DNA from 2 places in the Cupriavidus sp. GW823-FHT07A04 genome. Region 1 is predicted to be linked to the other one. Evidence: riboswitches for the same ligand, from Rfam matches in the RefSeq annotation. Region 1 holds a riboswitch; the other holds the start of a gene.
What was found. A riboswitch is a leader RNA that binds a small molecule or an ion and turns the genes downstream of it on or off. The one in region 1 is predicted to bind glycine.
Positions count from the first base shown of each region.

Region 1 (7,749 bases):
GATGGGGCACGAAACGCCTGCCGGCGCCGGTCACGCGGAGGTCTTGCCTGGCGTACCGGGCGTTCCGAGCAAGGCCTTGAGCCCGGCCAAGCGGTCCTTGGGGCTCATGGCGGGCGTTTCGTCCTTGATCGCGGGGGCCTCTTCGAGCTTCATCTCGCCGATAAAGCGCGACGGCTCGCAAGAGTAGGTATCGCGGGCGCGCTTGCGCTTCTTGCACCAGCTCAGGTGCAGGCTGCGCTGCGCACGCGTGATGCCTACATACATCAGGCGGCGCTCTTCCTCGATCTTCTCATCGCTCATGTCTTCGTCTTCGCGGCAGTGGGGCAGGATGCCCTCTTCCACCCCGACCAGGAACACGTGCGGGTACTCCAGCCCCTTGGAGGCGTGCAGCGTCGACAGGCGCACCGCGTCGGGATCTTCCTCGCGGCCTTCGAGCATGCTCATCAGCGCCACCGTCTGGGTCAGCTCCAGCAGGTTCTTGCCCTCGTCGCCAAAGCCATCGGCGGTGTCGAAGCCGGTAGCCTCCTCGCCCTCGCCCTCGCCCGTGGCCTCGGGCTTGGTGCCTTTGCGCTTGAGCCAGTCGAGGAATTCCAGCGTGTTGGTCCAGCGCGACTGGGCCTGGCGCTCGTCGAAGGTGTCGTACAGGTAGGCCTCGTAGTGGATGCCTTCCATCATGTCGTCGAGCACCTGGGTGGCGGGATCGCTGGCCGCGCGCCCGGCAAGGCGCACCATGGCCTCGCAGAACACCCGCAGCGGCTCCAGCTGGCGCGGCTGGAGCTTGCCTTCGATGCCGCCCATCATGGCCGCTTCGAACAACGACACCTTGGCCTGGCCAGCGAAGGTGCCAAGCACTTCCAGCGTGGTGTTGCCCACGCCGCGCTTGGGCGTGGTGATGGCGCGGATGAAGGCGGGATCGTCGTCCGGGTTGGCGATCAGGCGCAGGTAGGCGCAGATGTCCTTGATCTCGGCCTTGTCAAAGAAGCTCTGCCCGCCCGAGAGCACATAAGGAATGCGCTCGCGGCGCAGGATCTGCTCGAACAGCCGCGCCTGGTGGTTGCCGCGATACAGGATGGCGTAGTCGCGGAACTGCGCGCGGCGCTCGAACTTGTGGGCCGACAGGCGGAATACGACCGACTCCGCCTCGTGCTCCTCATCGTTCATCGGGTTGACGGCAATGGGGTCGCCCATGCCGTGCTCGCTCCACAGCTTCTTGTCGAACAGCTTGGGATTGTTGGAGATGACCGCGTTGGCGGCCTCCAGGATGCGCACGGTGGAGCGGTAGTTCTGCTCCAGCTTGACCACCTTCAGGTCGGGGAAATCGGTCTGCAGCAGCTTGAGGTTGTCCAGCGTGGCGCCGCGCCAGCCGTAGATGGCCTGGTCGTCGTCGCCCACCGCGGTGAAGGCCGGCGCGCGCAGGTGCGAGCCGCCGGCGAGCTGCTTGAGCAGCTGGTACTGGCAGGCGTTGGTGTCCTGGTACTCGTCCACCAGGAAGTAGCGCAGCCGGTTCTGCCAGCGCAGGCGCACCTCTTCGTTGCGCGCGAACAGCTCGGCCGGCAGGCGGATCAGGTCATCGAAGTCCACCGCCTGGTAGGCATGCAGCGTAGCCACGTAGTTGCGGTAGATCAGCGCCGCCTGGTGATCGTCGGGGTTGTCGGCCTGGGCGATGGCAGTCTCGGGATCGACCATGCCGTTCTTCCACAGCGAGATGGTGCTCTGCACGCTGCGGATCAGCTTCTTGTCGGTGGAGGCGAGCTGCTCCTGCACCATGCCGAAGCAATCGTCCGAGTCCATGATGGAAAAGCGCGGCTTCAGGCCCACGTGCTCGGCCTCGGCGCGCAGGATCTGCACGCCCAGCGAGTGGAAGGTGCTCACCGTGATCTGCTTGATGGGGATGCGCTTGCCCTCGCGCGTGGTCTTGCCTTCCATCAGCTTGGCGATCCGCTCCTGCATCTCCTTGGCGGCCTTGTTGGTGAAGGTCACCGCGGCGATGTGCTTGGGCTGGAAGCCCTTGTCCTCGATCAGGTGCGCGATTTTCTGCGTGATCACCCGGGTCTTGCCCGAGCCGGCGCCGGCGAGCACCAGGCAGGGGCCGTCGAGGTAGCGAACGGCTTCGGATTGGGCAGGGTTGAGTCCGTGGGTCATGCGAGGGCTGGTGGTGGTGCTGGGTGGCGGGATGGCCGGCAAGGCGGGCGCGGGCTTTTACGCATGGCAAAGGCAGCACATGCATTGGCGCGGCCAAGGCCGCGGGTGAAGCCTGCGGCACAGCAAAAGCCATCGGAGCCGCAGATGTTAACACGCCGGCCAGCCGGCCCGCGGCTGCGCCCGGGCTGGCGCGCGAGCGCGTTGACAAGCCCCCGAGGCTGGCTGTAGAGTCGCGCCATCCGACCGGGAGAGCGCGCAGATCTTGCGCCGCCGAAGGGGTATCACCCGAAAACTCTCAGGCACCATGGACTGGTTGGATCGGCTTGCAACATGCACACGATGCACGCCGTACTCTGGAGAGCGGCACCCGCCACTGATCGATTCCGTCGACAGCCTTGGTGAGCGTGCCCACCGAAGGGGCGCGCAAGGTTTGGGTTTCCAGCAATTGGGATCCCGCCTTGTAATCTCTCAGGTATCGAGGACAGAGGGGTCATCCGCCGCAGCGGATCTGGCAGCGCTATGGCGCGCCGAATCCTGCGGCGGATGGCCCTTTTTCGTTTTCGAACCGAGATTTGCCTTCCCCCGAGGATTCCATGACGCTCCAGGCCACGCCCCTCAACGCTATCCACCGCGCCCTCGGCGCCCGCATGGTCGACTTCGGCGGCTGGGACATGCCGGTCAACTACGGCTCCCAGATCGAGGAACACCATGCTGTGCGCAGCGATGCCGGCATGTTCGACGTCTCCCACATGTGCGTGGTCGACCTCAAGGGCGCCAATGTGCGCCCCTTCCTGCGCGGCCTTCTGGCCAACAACGTCGACAAGCTGCAAACGCCGGGCAAGGCGCTGTACTCCTGCATGCTGGATGAGAAGGGTGGCGTCATCGACGACCTGATCGTCTATTTCTTCGCCGAGGACTACTTCCGCCTGGTGGTCAACGCCGGCACCGCGAACCATGACATCGAGTGGATTTCCGCACGCAATGCCGCCACCAATAGCGGCGTGAAAATCACGCCGCGCCGCGGCGACAATGCGCCCGGCGGCGTGGCCCCGCTGGCCATCGTTGCCGTGCAAGGTCCCAACGCCCGCGCCAAGGTGTGGAGCGCTTTCCCCGCGACCCAGCCCAGCGAAGCCCTGAAGCCGTTCAACGCCGTCGTGGTGCAGGACCCCGCCCTTGGCGAAGTCATGGTGGCACGCACCGGCTATACCGGCGAAGACGGGTTCGAGCTGGTGGTGCCAGCCGAGAACGTGGCCGGCCTGTGGGAAAAGCTGATCGCCGAGGGCGTGCGCCCGGCTGGCCTGGGCGCACGCGACACGCTGCGCCTGGAGGCCGGCATGAACCTGTACGGCCAGGACATGGATATCCACACCTCGCCGCTCAACGCCGGCCTGGCCTGGACCGTGGACCTGCAAAGCGAACGCGACTTCACCGGCAAGGCGGCCCTGGTCGCCGGCGGCAAGACCCAGCAATTCGTCGGGCTGATCCTGCGCCCGGCCAACGGAAAAGCGGGCGGCGTGCTGCGCGCCCACCAGAAGGTCATCACCCCTGCTGGCGAAGGTGAAATCACCAGTGGCACCTTCAGCCCATCGCTGTCCCAATCCATCGCTTTTGCCCGCGTGCCGCTCGACGTTGCGCTCGGCGCCGAGGTGCAGGTCGAGATCCGCGACCGCAAACTCGCCGCGACTGTGGTTAAACTGCCGTTTGTGCGCAATGGCAAGGCACTCGTGAGCTGAACGCTCGCACCGGTCACAGCGCGCCCGCCGGCGGTTACCCCGTCGAACATCGACACCCCCCGGCGGGCGCTGAATAACAAATTGAATCTGGAGCAATCCCATGAATTTCCCCGCCGACCTGAAATACACCGAGTCCCATGAGTGGGTGCGCGTCGAAGCCGACGGCACGCTGACCATCGGCATCACCGACCACGCGCAGGACGCGCTGGGCGACATCGTCTTCCTGGAACTGCCGGAAGTGGGCAAGTCGGTCGGCGCCGGCGACGCGCTGGCCGTGGTGGAATCGGTCAAGGCCGCATCCGACATCTACGCTCCGGTGGCAGGCGAAGTGATCGCCATCAACGACGCCGCCGCCGCCTCTCCGGAAAGCGTCAATGCCGACGCCTTCGACGCCTGGCTGTTCAAGCTCAAGCCGGCCAACAGCGACGACGTGAACGGCCTGATGTCGGCCGACGCCTATAAGGCCAACGTCGGCGCCTGATGCCAGATCGTCATTCCCGCGCCACGGGAATGACGGATAAAGACTGCCGCGACGCGGACCGGGCCGACCACCCGCCGCACCGCTCTCACGAGATTCTTGCCATGAACGCCCCCCTGCCCATGACTGCCGCCCAAGTTGCCCGGCCCACGCTGGCCGAACTGGAGGCGCGCGACGCCTTCGCCTCCCGCCATATCGGCCCCGACGCCGCCGAACAACAGCACATGCTCAAGGTGCTGGGCTATGACAACCGCGCCGCGCTGATCGACGCCGTCATCCCCGCCGCCATCCGCCGCCGCGACGGCATGCCGCTGGGCGAGTTCACCGCACCGCTGACCGAAGAAGCCGCGCTGGCCAAGCTGCGTGGGCTGGCCAGCAAGAACCGAGTGCTCAAGAGCTTTATCGGCCAGGGCTACTACAACACGCTGACCCCGGGCGTGGTGCTGCGCAATATCTTCGAGAACCCGGCCTGGTACACCGCCTACACGCCCTACCAGCCCGAGATCTCCCAGGGCCGCCTGGAAGCCATGCTGAACTTCCAGCAGATGGTGACCGACCTGACCGGCCTGGACATCGCCAATGCGTCGATGCTGGATGAAGGCACGGCGGCTGCCGAAGCCATGACGCTGCTGCAGCGCGTCAACAAACACGCCTCCACCACCTTCTATGTCGCGGATGACGTGCTGCCGCAAACGCTGGAAGTGGTACGCACCCGCGCGCTGCCGCTGGGCATCGAAGTCAAGGTCGGCCCCGCTGCCGAAGCGGCCGGTGCCCATGCCTTCGGCGTGCTGCTGCAGTACCCCGGCGTGAACGGCGATGTGGCCGACTACCGCGCCATCGCCGACGCGGTGCACGCCGCTGGTGGCCTGGTGGTGGCTGCCGCCGACCTGCTGGCGCTGACCCTGATCGCCGCGCCCGGCGAGTGGGGCGCCGACGTGGCAGTGGGCAACTCGCAACGCTTTGGCGTGCCGCTCGGCTTCGGCGGCCCGCACGCCGGTTACATGGCGGTCAAGGATGCCTTCAAGCGCTCCATGCCCGGCCGCCTGGTGGGCGTGACCATCGACGCGCAAGGCAACAAGGCATACCGCCTGGCCCTGCAAACGCGCGAGCAGCATATCCGCCGCGAGAAAGCGACGTCGAACATCTGCACGGCACAGGTGTTGCTGGCTGTGATGGCCTCGATGTACGCCGTGTACCACGGCCCGCAAGGCCTCAAGCGCATCGCCCAGCGCGTGCACCGCCTGACGGCCACGCTGGCCGGCGGCCTGGAACAACTGGGCTACGCGCGCACCAACGCCACCTTCTTCGATACGCTGACGCTGGAAACCGGCTTCAACACCGAAGCCCTCCACGCCTCGGCCACCGCGCGCGGCATCAACCTGCGCCACGCCGGCGCCACCCGCATCGGCATCTCGCTGGACGAGACCACCTCGCGCGAGGACGTCGTCGCCCTGCTGGAAATCTTCGCCCACGGCAAGCCGGTGCCCAGCTTCGATGCACTCGAAGCCGCCGCGCAAGACGCGTTCCCGGCCGGCCTGGCGCGCCAGAGCGCCTACCTGACGCACCCGGTGTTCAACACGCACCACGCCGAGCACGAAATGCTGCGCTACCTGCGCATGCTGGCCGACAAGGACCTGGCGCTGGACCGCACCATGATCCCGCTGGGCTCGTGCACCATGAAGCTCAACGCCACCAGCGAAATGATCCCGGTGACGTGGCCCGAATTCAGCAAGATCCACCCGTTCGCGCCGCTGGACCAGACGGTCGGCTACCGCGAGATGATCGACCAGCTCGAAGCCATGCTGTGCGCCGCCACCGGCTACGCCGCGGTGAGCCTGCAGCCCAATGCCGGCTCGCAGGGCGAATACGCCGGCCTGCTGATCATCCATGCGTACCACGCCAGCCGTGGCGAAAGCCACCGCGACATCTGCCTGATCCCCTCCTCCGCGCACGGCACCAACCCGGCGTCGGCACAGATGGCCGGCATGAAGGTGGTGGTGGTGGCCTGTGACGAGAACGGCAACGTCGACCTGGAAGACCTGGCGAAGAAGGCCGAGCAGCACAGCAAGAACCTCGCCGCGATCATGATCACCTACCCGTCCACGCACGGCGTATTCGAGCAGGGCGTGCAGCAGATCTGCGACATCGTGCACAAGCATGGTGGCCAGGTCTACGTGGACGGCGCCAACATGAACGCCATGGTCGGCACCGCCGCGCCGGGCCAGTTCGGTGGCGACGTGTCCCACCTGAACCTGCACAAGACCTTCTGCATCCCCCACGGCGGTGGCGGCCCGGGCGTTGGCCCGGTGGCGGTCGGCGCGCATCTGGCTGACTTCCTGCCCAACCAGGACAGCGTGGGCTATCGCCGCGACGACCATGGCATCGGCGGCGTGTCCGCCGCGCCGTTCGGCTCGGCCAGCATCCTGCCGATCTCGTGGATGTACATCGCCATGATGGGCTCGGCCGGCCTGACCGCCGCCACCGAGAACGCCATCCTGGCCGCCAACTACGTGGCGCGCCGCCTGTCGCCGCACTTCCCCGTGCTCTACACCGGCCAGCACGGCCTGGTGGCGCACGAGTGCATCCTGGACGTGCGCGCGCTGCAAAAGACCACCGGCATCTCCAACGAGGACGTGGCCAAGCGCCTGATGGACTACGGCTTCCACGCCCCCACCATGAGCTTCCCGGTACCGGGCACGCTGATGATCGAGCCGACCGAGAGCGAGGCCCTGCACGAGCTGGACCGCTTTATCGACGCGATGATCGCCATCCGCGCCGAGATCGCCCGCGTGGAAGACGGCACCTTCGACCGCGAGGACAACCCGCTGAAGAATGCGCCGCACACCGCCGCGGTGATCACCGCCGACGTGTGGGAACACAAGTACACGCGCCAGGAAGCCGCCTACCCGGTGGCCGCGCTGCGCACGCAGAAGTACTGGCCGCCCGTTGGCCGTGCGGACAACGTGTACGGCGACCGCAACCTGTTCTGCGCCTGCGTGCCGATGAGCGAGTACGCACAAGAGTAAGCTGGCATGAGGCCGGGGCCACCGCGCGTTGCGGCGGCCCCGGCGCATCGCCCTCGCGCTATGCTCTGTGTGGATGCGCGGCCACCCGGCCGTGCCCGGAATACGGAGCACGCATGTGGAATCTCAGCGCCCCATGGTGGGAATTCGTCCTGCGCGGACTGATCGTCTACGGCAGCCTGCTGGTGCTGCTGCGGCTGTCCGGCAAGCGCCAGATCGGGCAGCTCACCTCGCTCGACCTGGTGCTGCTGCTGGTGCTGTCCAACGCCGTGCAGAACTCCATGAACGCCGGGGACAACTCCGTCACGGCCGGGTTGATCCTGGCGGTGACGCTGGTCGGCGCCAACCTTGTACTGGCGTGGCTGAGCTGGCG
Region 1 covers NZ_JBXAHA010000018.1:154,958-162,706, forward strand. Annotated here, with positions in the region: gene AC1Q7Q_RS28765 (UvrD-helicase domain-containing protein) at 31-2,142, opposite strand; glycine riboswitch at 2,377-2,464, shown strand; glycine riboswitch at 2,486-2,637, shown strand; gene gcvT (glycine cleavage system aminomethyltransferase GcvT) at 2,736-3,875, shown strand; gene gcvH (glycine cleavage system protein GcvH) at 3,976-4,356, shown strand; gene gcvP (aminomethyl-transferring glycine dehydrogenase) at 4,458-7,379, shown strand; gene AC1Q7Q_RS28785 (DUF421 domain-containing protein) at 7,493-7,749, shown strand, end outside.

Region 2 (7,749 bases), on a different contig from region 1:
CCGTGTTCCAGCGCCGCTGAGGGGGCCGTATGCAACATGAGAAACCCGTCTGCGCCGGCCCGCTCGAGGGAATTCGCGTACTCGACCTGACTTCGGTGGTGCTGGGCCCTCTGGCCACGCAATCTCTGGCCGACCTGGGCGCGGACGTCATCAAGGTCGAAGGGCCGGAAGGCGACCTCATGCGCGCCAACGGCGTATCGCGCAACGCCGGCATGAGTTCGATCTACCTGGCGCTCAACCGCAACAAGCGCTCGGTGGTGCTGGACCTGAAGACGCCTGCAGGCGCTGCGGCGCTGCGCCGCCTGATCGCCGGCGCCGATGTGCTGATCCACAATATGCGCGTGGCCGCCATCGAGCGGCTGGGCTTTGGCTACGCTGCGGTGGCAGCGTTGAACCCGCGCATCGTCTACTGCGTGGCCACCGGCTTTGGCCAGGACGGCCCGCACCGTGACAAACCGGCCTTCGACGACATCATCCAGGCCGCTTGCGGGCTGGTGTCGCTGGGCTGCGTCGCCGGCAGCCGGCCCGAGTACGTGCCTAGCCTGATTGCCGACAAGACCACCGGGATGGCGCTGGCCAACGCGGTGATGGCCGCGCTGCTGCACCGCGAGCGCCACGGCAGCGGGCAAGCGGTGGAGGTACCGATGCTGGAAACCATGGCCAGCTTCGTGATGGCCGAGCACCTGGCGGGGTTGACCTTCGAGCCCGCCACTGGCGCGGCCGGCTATGCGCGCCTGCTGCAGGGAGGGCGGCGGCCGGCGCAGACTGCGGACGGCTGGATCTGCGCACTACCGTACACGGACCGCCACTGGAAAGCCTTTTTCCACGCCGTGGGCCGCGATGACCTGGGTGACAAGTACAACATCGCCAGCCGCGCGCAGCGCAACGCCCATATCCGCGCGCTGTACCAGCACCTCGCGGAAATCACGCCGACCCGGACCACAAAGGCGTGGATGGCGCTGTTCGAGACGCTGGATATCCCCGCCACGCCGATCTATGCGCCGGACGAATTGCTGGCGCATCCCCACCTGGAGGCGGTCGGGCTGTTCCAGCAGACCGAGCATCCCACCGAGGGCCCGTTGCGCGAAATGCGGCCCACGACGCGCTTCTCCGCCACACCGCTGTCGTTGCGCCGCCACGCGCCCACGCTGGGCGAGCACACCGATGAAGTGTTGCGCGAAGCCGGGCTAGCCCCTGAAGACATCGCCCGGGTGACGGGCGGCCGGAACGCCGCCTGAAGCGGGACGCAAACAATAAAGGAGACATTGCATGAACTTCGCACTGGAAGAAGAGCACCAGATGCTCAAGGATCTGGTGGCGCGCTTTGTGCGCGAGCAGTTGATCCCGCTTGAAGCGGGCGTGCTGGCCCGCGAGGCAGAGGGCGGCCAGCTCACGCTGCTGGCGCAGGAGCAGGACAAGCTGGACGCACTCTCGCGTGAGCTGGGCCTGTGGGGCCTGGATGCGCCGGCCGAGATGGGCGGTGCCGACCTGCCAGTGGTGGCCATGGTCGGCGTCAACGAGGAACTAGGCAAGACCGTCACACCCTACGACCTGCCGCCCGATTCGCCGAACCTGCGCATGCTGCTCAAGACCGCCGACGCGGCCCAGCGTGCGCGCTACCTGGAACCGTACGCGCGCGGCGAGACCATCTCCGCCATCGCTATTTCCGAGCCCGGCGCCGGCGGCGACCCGGCCATGATGACCACCCGCGCCGAACGCGACGCCGACGACTGGGTGCTCAACGGCCGCAAGATCTGGATCAGCCGCGCTGCCCGCGCCGACTGGACCATCGTGATGGCCGTGACCGACAAGGCGCGCGGCGCCCGCGGCGGCATCTCCGCCTTTCTGGTCGACCGTGGCACGCCCGGCTTCAAGGTAGAACGGCGCATCCCCATGATCGGCGGCGCCTCCACCTACGAGGTGGTGCTGGAGGACTGCCGCGTCGCGCACACGCAGCTGCTGGGCGTGGAAGGCCAGGGCTTCGCGCCGATGCAGGCACGGCTGTCCAGCCGGCGCGTGCAGATGGCGGCCTGGTGCATTGGCCGCGCCCAGCGCGCGCTTGACATGCTGTGCGAGTACGCGCCGCAGCGCCGCACCTTCGGCGCCGCGCTGGCGGACCGGCAGGCAATCCAGTGGTGGGTGGCCGATGCCGCCACCCGCATCCACGCCTGTCGCCTGATGACATACGAGGCCGCGGCGCGCATTGACGCCGGCGACGAGGCGCGTACCCAGGTCTCGATGATCAAGGTATTCGCCACCGAGATGGCCTGGGACGTGATCGACCACGCCATGCAGGCCTTTGGCGCGATGGGCATGACCAAGGAAATGCCGTTGCAGCAGATGGCCAACGAGACGCGGTTGATGCGCATCTACGAAGGCCCGTCCGAAGTGCACCGATGGGTTATCGCGCGGGATCTGCTTGGCCTCAAGCGTTAGCGCGCCGGCAAAGCGAACCACGGAATCACTGACGCACCCGCACTGGCGGAACCCACTGCCAGGCGCAAGACCAAGGAGACAACATGACCCGAACCGTGAACTGTTCCCGGCGCCGCTTCGCTGTCCTGGCAGGGACCGTCCTTACAGCGAGCCTGGCAGGCGCGCCGTTCGCCGCGCTGGCGCAGCCGCTGGCATTTCCCACCCGGCCGATCCGCTTTATCGTGCCGTTCCCGTCCGGCAGCGGTACCGACATGACCGCCCGCATGTTCGCCAAGAAGATCGGCGAGCTGACGGGGCAGGGCGTGGTGGTGGAGAACAAGCCGGGTGGCAACGGCTTTATCGGCGTGCAGACGCTGCTCAGCGCGCCGGCCGACGGCTACACGGTGTTTATCGGCAGCAACTCCACGTTGTCCACCAATGCCGCCACCTTTCGCAAGCTGCCTTACGATCCGCTGACCGACTTCACGCCTATCACGCTGCTCTCGCGTGGGCCATGCCTGATCATCGTGCCCGCCAGCTCGCCGTACCACACGCTCAAGGCGCTGGTGGAGGACGCGCGCAAGCGGCCCGGCGCGCTCAACTACGGCACCGGCTCGGTGTCGTACACGCTGTACAGCGAATGGCTGAACGAGCAAAGCCGCATGAAGACCACTGCCGTGCCCTACAAGGGCGCGGGCGACGCGATCAACGGCGTGATGGCCGCCAACGTGGACTTCGCCGTGGTGGATGCCAGCGGCGCGATTGAGCTGGTCAAGGGCGGCAAGGTGCGCGCGCTGGCTTACACCGCGCCCCAGCGTTCGCCGCTACTGCCGGGCGTGCCGAGCGCGGCCGAAGCCGGCGTGCCGGACTTCCTGGCCTACAACTGGGTGGCGGCGGCGGTCTCCGCCAAGACACCTGCGCCCATTGCACAACGCCTTGGCGAACTGTTTGCCCAGGCCGGCGCCGCCGACGACGTCAAGGAGTATTACCAGCGCCAGTCCACCTCGCTGATCCTGTCCACGCCGGCAGAACTTCGCGACTACCAGAAGGACGAGATAGCGCGCTGGAAACGGCTGGCAGCGATCGCGAAGATCGAGCTGCAGTAAAAAGAGAGCGCGGGGCGGAGCGGAGGGGGATCATGCCCCATTCGCTTCCTCCCCGCGCCGCCCTCTCCCTCCGGATTCCGAGGCAAAAGCTTAAGCCTTCACAACTTTGACGACGCGCGTAGCCCCGGGGCGGCCCGATAGCGGTCTTCGCGAGGGCTGGCGGTGTTCGTGGAGTGGTTCGAGGCGCTGATGCGGGTGTATCTGGACGCCTGACGCTGCGGCTACAGCTACAGCTACAGCTACAGCCAGCGCCAGATGCCCGCGGCCCAACCGGCGAGCGGGATATGTGCCCAGGTTGCTGCGAGCCAGACGACGAGGCCGCCCAAAAGCGCGTGCAAGCCGAACCCGCCGAGCCGCGCACGGCCAGCGGCAATCGCCGCGAACGGCAGATAACTCGTCTTGGACTCCCATGCGGGCCAGAGATCGGGCTGGAGCTGCTCCTTTTTCCGGTCCTGCAGCGCGGCGCCGACGAGCGCGAGGATGACCATAGCCGCTGCGATCATGATGTTCTTGGCCACCGGAAACACCGCGATGTGGCACAGCCCCCAAAGTGCGAACGACCACATCATTGGGTGGCGCGTCACCGCGAACACGCCGCGCGCTGCTTCCGGGAACGCGCCGGGCCGACCGCCGGTGGGAAGCGCCGGGTTGCGGATCAGCGAACCCATCAGGAGGACCGACGCGATCAGCATGACCGTGGTCACAGCCGCCCAGAGGCCGTTTCCTACCGGCCATAGTGGTGCCGTCAGGGGCGCCTTTCGGTATGCCAGGATCAGCCAGCCGAGCGTCAAGACTGCAATCAGCGAATAAACGCCCTGGAACCCGGCTTCGCCAAGTGCGCGGACCAAACCCCTGCGCAGCGGACGGGACAAGAGAAAGTGGCTGCCCACGAAGGCGACTGCCGCCACCGCAACTGCGTTGGTGCTTCCCATTGGCCCGGCTCCTCAAGTCATATCGTTGGCTGACCGTATTGCCCCATCGCAATTCAAGCCGCCATCGAGCAGTCGGGCATTTTGCCTTTGTTCCCTATGCGGCAGCCAGTATTGAAGATTACTACTTGGGTGTCGCGAAAGCCAACGCGGCCACCCCACCGTTTGGCTGCTTCCTACTCCCATTAAATATCAATCAATAAAATTGAACAAGTTATCCGACTAACTCATCACATCGTCAGCCGGCGCTGCCATAAAGTTCAACTCATGGACGGATCGACGCCAAAGACGACGTTCTAAATAATTCAACCAGATAGCCAAATAGCCAAGGAGAGAAATCATGACCAACGCCAAGCTCGAAGTCCTGACCCCGCAAAACAGCCAGCTGATCTTCATCGACCACCAGCCGCAGATGGCCTTCGGCGTGCAGTCGATGGACCGCCAGGCGATGAAGAACAACGCGGTGGGCCTGGCCAAGGCGGCCAGGATCTTCAATATTCCGACCACCATCACCACGGTGGAGAGCGAGTCTTTCTCCGGCTATACCTACCCCGAACTGCTTGACGTATTCCCCGGCCAGCAGACGCTGGAACGCACCTCGATGAACTCGTGGGATGACCAGAAGGTGCGCGACGCGCTGGCCGCCAACGGCCGCAAGAAGATCATCGTGGCCGGGTTGTGGACCGAGGTCTGCAACACCACCTTCGCGCTGTCGGCGATGCACGACAGCGACTACGAGATCTACATGGTGGCCGACGCTTCCGGCGGCACCAGCAAGGAAGCGCACGACTACGCCATGCAGCGCATGGTGCAGGCCGGCGTGGTGCCGGTGACCTGGCAGCAGGTGCTGCTCGAATGGCAGCGCGACTGGGCGCACCGCGACAGCTATGACGCCGTGATGCAGCTGGTCAAGGAACACTCGGGCGCCTACGGCATGGGCGTGGACTACGCCTACACCATGGTGCACAAGGCCGCGCAGCGCACCGCCACGCCGCACGCGTCGATCGCCCCGGTTCCGGCCCGCTGATATTCTCGGCCTGAACCCGCAGGGAAATTCCCCAGGCAGTCAGACTAGTGCTAAAGTTCCGAGCCATGCCATCTGGTATTACCTGGCGGCATCATGCAAAGTTGATATCGGGAGAGACTGCCTGGCCAAGCGCCGGGCAGCGCCGAAGGAGCAACCGCCCCGGAAACTCTCAGGCAAAAGGACCGGTATCACGTTTGAACTCTGAAGAACCCCGGCGCTCGTCAGCCGGCGGTACCGAAGGAGCAAGCGATCCCCGCCACCCCCAAAGTGGCGTATCGTGAATCTCTCAGGTCAAGGACAGAGGGGGCGTCTTTTGCGCATGCTGCGCAAGAGGCTCCCATCCGACGTCCTGGAACCATAGAGATGAAATCAATTGCCGTTATCGGTGGTGGCATCACCGGCGTGACCACTGCCTACGCGCTCGCCAAACGCGGTTTCTCGGTCACCCTGCTCGAAAAACACCGCTATGCCGCCATGGAAACCTCGTTCGCCAACGGCGGCCAGCTTTCCGCTTCCAACGCCGAAGTCTGGACACACTGGTCCACCATCCTCAAGGGCATCAAGTGGATGCTCAAGAGCGATGCGCCGCTGCTGGTCAACCCGCGCCCGAGCTGGCACAAGCTGTCCTGGTTCGCCGAGTTCATCGCCGCCATTCCCCATTACCGCAAGAACACCATCGAGACCACGCGCCTGGCGATTGCCGCGCGTGACCACCTGTTCTCCTGGGCGGCGGCCGAAGGCATCGATTTCGACCTGAAGAAGGAAGGCATCCTCCATATCTATCGCGACAAGGCGGGTTTCGAGCATGCAGGCAGGGTATCGAAGCTGCTGGCCGAGGGCGGGCTGGAGCGCCACGCGGTCACGCCGGAAGAAATGCGCGCCATCGAGCCGACCCTGGCCGGGCAGTACTACGGTGGCTATTTCACCCAGAGCGACTCTACTGGCGACATCCACAAGTTCACCAGCGGCATGGCCGCGGCTATCGACCGCCTGGGCGTGCGTTGCCTGTACAGCCAGGATGTCCAGTCGGTCAGCACTGACGGCCGGCAGGTCACCATCGTCAGCAGCGACGGCCAGCAGGCCGAATCGCGCGTGTTCGACGGCGTGGTCGTCTGTGCCGGCACCGCCAGCCGGGCGCTGGCGGCCAGCCTTGGCGATCGCGTCAACATCTATCCGGTCAAGGGCTATTCGATCACCGTCAACCTGAACGACGCGCAAAGCCAGGCGGCCGCGCCCGTCGTGAGCCTGCTCGACGACGAGACCAAGCTGGTCACCAGCCGCCTGGGCGTTGACCGCTTCCGCGTGGCGGGCACGGCGGAGTTCAATGGCTACAACCGCGACATCCGCGCCGACCGCATCCGTCCGCTGGTGGAGTGGGTCAACCAGTGCTTCCCCGGTGTCAGCACGCGCAGCGTGGTGCCCTGGGCCGGCCTGCGGCCGATGATGCCTACCATGCTGCCGCGCGTGGGCCGGGGCCGTGCGTCCTGCGTGTTCTACAACACCGGCCACGGCCACCTGGGATGGACGCTGTCGGCGGTCACTGCGGACATGATCGGCGATGTGGTGCAGCAAGCCATGGGCGCCAGGCGTGCGCATGGCGTGCAGGACTCGGTGGCGCTGGTGACTCCGTAAGGGGCCGGACGCGTTACGCGCCAAGCGCGGCCATATTCTCCACCCGCAAGGTCTGCGGGACCGACAGCGAGATATCGGCCGCGCGCAGCCGCTTCAGTATCTCGAACAGCAGGTCGCTCTTGGTCGCGGTGGCGATCCGCGGGCTGCCTACGTAGCCCGTCACGCTTAGCGTGATCCCGTTCGGCGCCAGCTGGCTGAACGTGACGGATGGCGCGGGCTTGTCGAGAATCGCTTCATTTTCCCGATAGGAGTCGAGCAGCAGTTCGCGCACCTGTTCAGGATCGATGTTCAACGGGAAGGTGAGCAGCAGCGTCGCGACGCCTTGCGTGCTGTTGCTCATCGTCACGTTGCGCAGGTTCTGCGAGATCAACTGCGAGTTGGGCACGATCACGGTCGAGCGGTCGCCCAGCAGGATCTCCGTCGCGCGCACGTTGATGCGCTTGATGTCGCCCTCCACGCCGCCGATGCTCACCATGTCGCCGACCTTCACCGGGCGCTCGGTCAGCAGGATGAGCCCCGACACGAAGTTCTTGACGATCTCCTGCAGGCCGAAGCCAATACCCACGGACAGCGCGCTGACGATCCAGGCCAGGTTTTCCCACCTGACGCCCAGCAGCGACAGCGTCAGCAATACGATCAG
Region 2 covers NZ_JBXAHA010000005.1:68,190-75,938, forward strand. Annotated here, with positions in the region: gene AC1Q7Q_RS10225 (enoyl-CoA hydratase/isomerase family protein) at 1-20, shown strand, start outside; gene AC1Q7Q_RS10230 (CaiB/BaiF CoA transferase family protein) at 30-1,238, shown strand; gene AC1Q7Q_RS10235 (acyl-CoA dehydrogenase family protein) at 1,270-2,436, shown strand; gene AC1Q7Q_RS10240 (Bug family tripartite tricarboxylate transporter substrate binding protein) at 2,520-3,521, shown strand; gene AC1Q7Q_RS10245 (NnrU family protein) at 3,761-4,453, opposite strand; gene AC1Q7Q_RS10250 (hydrolase) at 4,791-5,477, shown strand; glycine riboswitch at 5,576-5,672, shown strand; gene AC1Q7Q_RS10255 (D-amino acid dehydrogenase) at 5,841-7,109, shown strand; gene AC1Q7Q_RS10260 (DUF3772 domain-containing protein) at 7,123-7,749, opposite strand, start outside.
Region 2: it holds a riboswitch for glycine, as region 1 does, so the genes downstream of both, AC1Q7Q_RS10255 (D-amino acid dehydrogenase) here and gcvT (glycine cleavage system aminomethyltransferase GcvT) in region 1, are expected to answer to the same signal.